3 regions of the Endozoicomonas sp. ALD040 genome follow, and region 2 is predicted to be linked to each of the others. Evidence: predicted binding sites of a transcription regulator. Region 2 holds the regulator's gene; each other region holds the start of a gene.
The links. The regulator sigma-54, encoded in region 2, starts transcription at its own class of promoters, with help from an activator protein. The targets are predictions, from matches to a motif close to TGGCACNNNNNTTGCTNT.
Positions count from the first base shown of each region.

Region 1: a site for sigma-54 is predicted at 1,216-1,233, ahead of ACOJUN_RS17995 (NarK family nitrate/nitrite MFS transporter). Genes of this name have one in related genera too.
Region 3: a site for sigma-54 is predicted at 987-1,004, ahead of ACOJUN_RS16010 (ANTAR domain-containing response regulator). Genes of this name have one in related genera too.

Region 1 is NZ_CP184829.1:4,907,968-4,910,226, forward strand. Features, by position in the region: gene ACOJUN_RS17995 (NarK family nitrate/nitrite MFS transporter) at 1-1,183, opposite strand, end outside; gene nirB (nitrite reductase large subunit NirB) at 1,560-2,259, shown strand, end outside.
Region 2 is NZ_CP184829.1:664,376-666,634, reverse strand. Features, by position in the region: gene ACOJUN_RS02340 (RNA polymerase factor sigma-54) at 105-1,559, opposite strand; gene lptB (LPS export ABC transporter ATP-binding protein) at 1,817-2,259, opposite strand, start outside.
Region 3 is NZ_CP184829.1:4,332,731-4,334,989, forward strand. Features, by position in the region: gene ispH (4-hydroxy-3-methylbut-2-enyl diphosphate reductase) at 1-893, shown strand, start outside; gene ACOJUN_RS16010 (ANTAR domain-containing response regulator) at 1,056-1,643, shown strand; gene ACOJUN_RS16015 (CmpA/NrtA family ABC transporter substrate-binding protein) at 2,095-2,259, shown strand, end outside.

The sequences.
Region 1 (2,259 bases), 2.8 Mb from region 2:
CCATGGCAGCAACAACAGCAAGAACCAGTGGCCAGCTGGAATCAATGATACTCATCATGTAGTAACCACCGGCCAGGCCTGCAGTGAGAACCAGCAGAGTGATCTTGCGGCCAAACTTGTCACTGAGTAATCCTCCGCCCGGACGGGACATCAGGTTCATGAAGGCATAAGCGGAAGCGACCAGACCCGCCATGACCGGATCCAGTTCAAAGGTATCTGCAAAAAACAGAGGTAGCATGGACACCACGGCCAGTTCAGAACCGAAGGTAGCGAAGTAAAGAACGTTCAGAACGGCCACCTGCTTGAACTGATACTGGTGAATAGCTGGCACAGGCTCGGAGAAAATGTGCTTGTTGACCTGCCAGACTTTCCAGACATCAAACAGGTAGATAGCAGTCAGACCGACATAAATAGCCGTTGAAATCCCGGCACTCAGCATGGCAACACCCTTAGGTGAAAGCTTCCAGGTCAGCAGAGCCAATGCCGCATACATGGGAATCTTCATGATCAGCAGCAAGGCAAAGTCGCCTTTGCTGGTGACTTCCATGGCGCCAATGTTCTTGGGGCGGAAGTAGGTAGCACCTTTAGGGGTATCTGTGACGTTTATGTAGAAGACGACACTGAACAGCAAGGAGATTAATCCGGTCAGGCCAATGGCGTAACGCCAGCCATCTTCTCCACCAAAGAGCAGTGCAATGGTGGGCAGAGACATGGCAGCAGCAGCAGAGCCAAAGTTGCCCCAGCCACCGTAAATACCTTCTGCGGTACCCAATTGGCGAGCGGGGAACCACTCAGATACCAGACGAATGCCGACCACAAAGCCTGCACCAATAGTACCCAGCATAAAGCGGGCTATGGCGGCCTGGGTAAAGTCATCTGCCATGGCATACATAAAACAAGGAATACTGCAGATGGCCAGGAGTCCGGAATAGACTTTTCTGGGACCGTAAACATCAGTGAGCATACCGATGATGACTCGAGCCGGAATAGTGAGGGCTACGTTCAGAATCAGCAGGGTTTTCAGTTCTTCACGAGTCAGGCCCAGAGACTCGGAAATAGCCAGGGCCAGAGGCGCATGGTTAAACCAGACCACAAAGCTAATAAAGAAGGCAATCCAGCTAAGGTGCAGAATCTTGGTCTTCCCGCTAAAAGAAAACAGGTTAAATGAATCGGGGTTGCTCATACATCCTCCTTGTTTAAGAAATTCCCCAAGCAAAAGCAAACATCAGGCCAATATGATAAATGCACCGATTTGACTTGCATTTTTATGCGTATTTAATGAATTTTCTCTTCTATGCAAGAAAGTTCTTTATTTGAGTGCGGGAAGTTTCTGAGTATTTTTATTCTGCTCACCAAAATGGTGCTCTTTAGCTGTTTGATTATTTCTGCGTGCATTATTTTTGTGCGAGTAGCTAAAGTCTCAGGAAAGAATTTCCTGTTTTTATCGTGTTTTGAAAGTGGGCACGGCAGTTGCATAGGCACAAGAATTAGAAAAGAGGCTGGCTCTAAAGGATGCAGTTGTTCCGGCCCAATGCTAGATACTAAAGAGGATGTCTGGGATGATCGGAAAAGAAACCCTGGTGGTTGTCGGTAACGGCATGGTAGGTCACCGCTTTCTGGAGAAACTGGTAGATGCTGGCGGCCTGAAACGCTTCGATGTGGTGGTATTTGGAGAAGAGATCCGTCCTGCCTATGACCGGGTTCATCTCAGTGAATTTTTCACAGGTCGCTCAGCGGATGACCTGTCTATGGTTTCTGAAGGCTTTTATGAGCAGGAAGGCATTAATCTTGTTCTTAATGAAGCCATTACATCAATAAATCGTGAGTCCTGTGAAGTAGTGACAGCCAGTGGCATGACTCAAAAGTACGATCAGCTGGTACTGGCTACAGGCTCCTATCCATTTGTTCCTCCCGTACCCGGGCATGACCGTGAAAACTGTTTTGTCTATCGTACCATCGAAGATCTGGAAGCGATTAAAGAAGCTGCCCGTAACAGTAAGATCGGTGCCGTTGTGGGTGGCGGTCTGTTGGGGCTTGAAGCAGCAAAAGCTCTGAAAGATCTTGGGCTGGAAACCCACGTGGTCGAATTTGCTCCCCGTCTGATGGCTGTTCAGGTGGATGATAGCGGTGGTGCCATGCTCAGACGCAAGATCGAGGGTCTGGGGGTCACGATTCATACCTCCAAAAATACCCGACAGATTGTTGATGGTGAAGGCGCTGTTCACCAGATGCAGTTCGCTGACGGCGAACAACTGAATA
Region 2 (2,259 bases):
GATTGAAAGTCTATCACTGTCAATGACAGTTAGCGCTGTTCTGAGACAAAAAATCTATGGGGCGATTTGTGGTATAAGGGCTTGTTACCTCAATCGCTGAAGGCTCAGATAAGCTGCTTGCGTTCATTCGATGGCGGTATATTCATTGATTCACGATATTTGGCGATGGTTCTCCTGGCCACTTTGATCCCCTGGTCCCCCAGCAAGCCGGCGATTTTGTTATCACTCAGTGGTTTTTTAGGGTTTTCATCGGATACCAGTTTTTTAATCAAGGCTCTGATGGCTGTTGATGAGCACTCTCCACCAGTGGCTGTGCTGACATGGCTGGAGAAAAAGTATTTCAGCTCAAACACGCCTCTTGGAGTGTGCATGTATTTCTGTGTAGTGACCCTGGAAATAGTGGACTCGTGCATATCCACTGCCTGAGCAATGTCTGCCAACACCAGGGGCTTCATGGCCTGCTCACCCTGCTCCAGAAAATCTTTCTGAAATTCAACAATCTTGCCCGCTACTTTCAGTAAGGTTTCGTTACGACTTTGCAGGTTTTTCAGAAACCAGCGGGCTTCCTGCAGCTGATTCTTCATAAAGACATTGTCACGACTGTTGTTGGCACGTTGCACCATTGAGGCGTAATTGTTGTTGATGCGAAGTCTGGGCAGGGATTCTGAGTTCAGTTCAACCGCCCAGCGGTCCCTGACTTTGGTGACCGAAATATCGGGGGTGACGTATTCCGTGTCCGCCTGGCCGATTTCTGATCCGGGCCTCGGGTTGAGGCTTTGAACAAGGCTAAGGGCTTCCCTCAGTTGATGTTCTTTGAGACGGGTACGCCGCATGATTTGGGCATAGTCACGACTACCCAGAGCCTGTAGATGATTCTGGATCAGCAGACGTGCTTCTTTCAGGAAGTGGGTTTCTTGTGGCAGTTGATTGAGTTGAACTTCGAGACATTCTTTCAGGTTGGCGCTGGCACAACCCACCGGATCAAAGTGAAGAATCCGTCGTTGCATGACCTGAAGTTCTTCAAACGCCAGTTCCTCTACCTGTTCCTGTAGCGAGAGATAAATTTCTTCCAGGGAGTGAGTGAGGTACCCGTCATTATTGATGGCTTCGATCACAGCCAGGCCCATCAGCCTGTCTCTGTCAGTCATGGGAGTCAGGTTTAACTGCCATTCCAGATAGTCCTGGAGGGACTCATTGGCCCGGGAGCGGGCAAAAGGATCATGTTCTTCATCGGTTGCAGCGGGCAGGCTGGAATAGACATCATCCCATCCGGAGTCAACGGGCAGGTCATTGGGTATGCTGTCAGCCCACTGGGGCTCTTCTGGTTCCGGGGGCTGTTCTGCTTTTTCATTGAAGTCAACAGGCTGTTCCCCTTCATCACCAGATGCAGGTGGTTCTTCAACGGACTCTTCAGACTCCAGCATCGGATTGGATTCAAGAACTTCCTGGATTTCCTGCTGAAGGTCCAGAGTGGAAAGTTGCAGAAGCCTTATGGCCTGCTGCAGCTGAGGTGTCATGGTCAGCTGCTGGCCCATTTTTAGCTGTAAGGATGGCTTCATAGGCAACTGTATACCTTTACTTCGGTGTCTGCACTGAGGGTGCCAGATTTGATGCCATCAGCGCCTGACAGTTATATCTCAGTGTCTGCTCATTATTTTGATTGGGCTACTCTCCATGTCACTGGGATTATAATCACATCTGAAGCTTCGGGAAAGTGATTCATCAAGTCAGCCATGCAACATTCAGAACAAGAGTATGAAAATAAATCAGCTCAACATCTTTGCCCGCTTCTTTCGCGAGACCAGTCAAGAGATGATCAGAGACTGAACTGATGCCCGAGATAAACGTCACGAACCTTTTGATTAGCCAGGACAGTCTGACTATCACCCTCGGCAATAATAGTGCCTTCGCTGACAATGTAGGCCTTCTCGCAGATATCCAGTGTCTCCCGGACATTGTGGTCGGTAATCAGGACTCCGATGTCCCGGGCTTTCAGGTGCGTGATAATGGCCTTGATGTCACCAACAGAAATGGGGTCAACACCGGCAAAGGGTTCATCGAGCAGAATAAATTTTGGGTCAGTGCAAAGAGCTCGGGCAATTTCTACCCTGCGCTTTTCACCACCGGAAAGGCTCATACCCGGATTGTCCCTGATATGATTGATATTAAACTCTTCCAGCAATGACTCCATTTTTGCGATGCGATCTTTCCGGGAAAGGTCGGAACGGGTTTCCAATATCGAGAGCAGGTTATCGGTGA
Region 3 (2,259 bases), 3.4 Mb from region 2:
CTATCGACATCGTAAACCGGGCTCTGGATGTTTTTGAGCCTCCTATTTATGTGCGTCACGAAGTTGTTCACAACAAGTTTGTGGTAGAAAACCTCAAACAGCGTGGTGCCATATTTGTCGAGGAGCTCCATCAGATACCGGATGATTCTATTGTTATTTTCAGTGCTCACGGTGTTTCCAAAGCAGTCGAAGTAGAGGCTGCCCGTCGTGGTTTGAAAGTCTTTGATGCCTCTTGTCCTCTGGTCAAAAAAGTCCATATGGAAGTTGTGCGTTACTCTCGGGATAGTATGGAGTGTATTCTGATTGGTCACGATGGTCACCCTGAGGTGGAAGGTACCATGGGCCAGTACGACGACTCTAAAGGCGGGAAGATGTACCTCGTCGAAACAGAAGACGATGTTCGGAAACTGACAGTGAAAGATCCGAAACATCTTGCTTATGTTACACAGACGACACTGTCTATGGATGATACCGCCAGGGTGATTGATGCACTGAGGGCCAAGTTCCCTGAAATTAATGGGCCGCGCAAAGATGATATCTGCTACGCCACTCAAAATCGTCAAGATGCCGTGAGGGCTCTGGCATCTGAATGCGATGCAGTCTTTGTGGTAGGTTCGGTGAACAGTTCCAACTCCAACCGCCTTAGAGAATTAGCCGAAAGAACAGGCGCATCAGCATATCTTGTTGACGGAGCCCAGGATATTCAGCCTGAATGGTTGGAAGGCAGACAGAGTCTGGGCATTACCGCAGGCGCTTCAGCCCCTGAAGTGCTGGTAAAAGGTGTCATCAATCGGTTGATTGAATTAGGCGCCGAAGAGCCCGAAGAACTGGAAGGGGAACAAGAGAATATTGTTTTTAGCATGCCCAAAGAGCTCCGGATGGTAGAAGTCTGACACATCCAATTGGCCAGGCATCAGGCATTTGCATCGATTTCGTTTCCGGAACAGCTGGCTGATTCTGAATGCTAAACCCGTTCCTCATTGCTCTGGTACAGCCCTTGCTTAAAAATAGCCTGTGAATAGTTATCTTTTCAGGGATATAGAGTGTTACAGGCTATGGATTCAGTGTTGTTGATTGGAGACCGTTCGGCTCGACTGTCTGTTTTAAACCAGGCACTGAATGAGTTTGGCTACCAAGTCATTAAGCGACAGGGGCAGAATGAGGACCTGCTGACCCTTGTGCCCGACCTCTCGCCCGATATTCTGGTGATTGGTCTGGATAAGCCTGCCCCCTCACTTCTGGAAAAGCTGGCTCTGATCAATAAGACCTCTCCACTCCCTGTCGTAATGTTTGTAGAGCAAACCACTGACAACATCGTCCAGCAAGCCACACGATCCGGCGTTAATGCCTATATCGTGGCTGATCTGCAGCCACAGCGCCTCAAAACCATTATTGATGTGGCCGTTGCCCGTTTTCAGGAATACCAGTCATTGAAAGATGAGCTGGAGCGGACCCGGAGTCGTCTGGAAGATCGAAAGTTACTGGACAAGGCCAAGGGGTTGCTGATGTCCAGACAGGGGATCAGTGAAGACCGGGCTTATAAAAAGTTAAGAAAGATGGCTATGGATAACGGTAAAACTCTGGCAGCTGTGGCCAGAAATGTTATTGATGTTTTCAACATGCTGGAAGAAAAAGCGTCATGATTGGAAGATTGCTCGTTGTTGGTGCGCAATTTCACTGTCGTGCACCAAACCGAAATAAAAATGAAACAAAATTGAAAAAAGATCAGAGTTAGAGGCCGAAATTAGTTGGCACGAAGAATGCTTTAACTCAGCTACAACAATAAAAAATGTTCCTGCCAAGGGCGGCAGGAGCAGGCATTCGCAACAAAGACGTTGTGAAAGAGAGCAAAGGCGCTCATCGCTATCCGGAAAAATTTCCAGGTAGCGGTGGGCGCCTTTTTTTTTACATGGATGTACCGAACCTCTGAAATGCGTGACGACAAGGTGATGGAGCGATCTATGAGCCAGAGCCGAGAAGGCATTTCAGGGGGCGGTGCAGAATAATAAATCTTTAGGTAGCAGGGCAGTGAGCTATCAGTAGAGATATTTGGAGTGACAAATGAAGTGGTTCAGACCCTTTAAGTCGGTGGCAATGAGTGCCCTGATTAGCGTCAGTGGTCTTGTGTCAATGCAGGCAAATGCCGAGTTGGGTTATCCAGAAAAAGAAGAGCTGAGGTTTGGTTTTATCAAACTGACGGACATGGCACCTATAGCCATTGCGTACGAAAAAGGCTACTTCGAAGATGAAGGCTTGTAC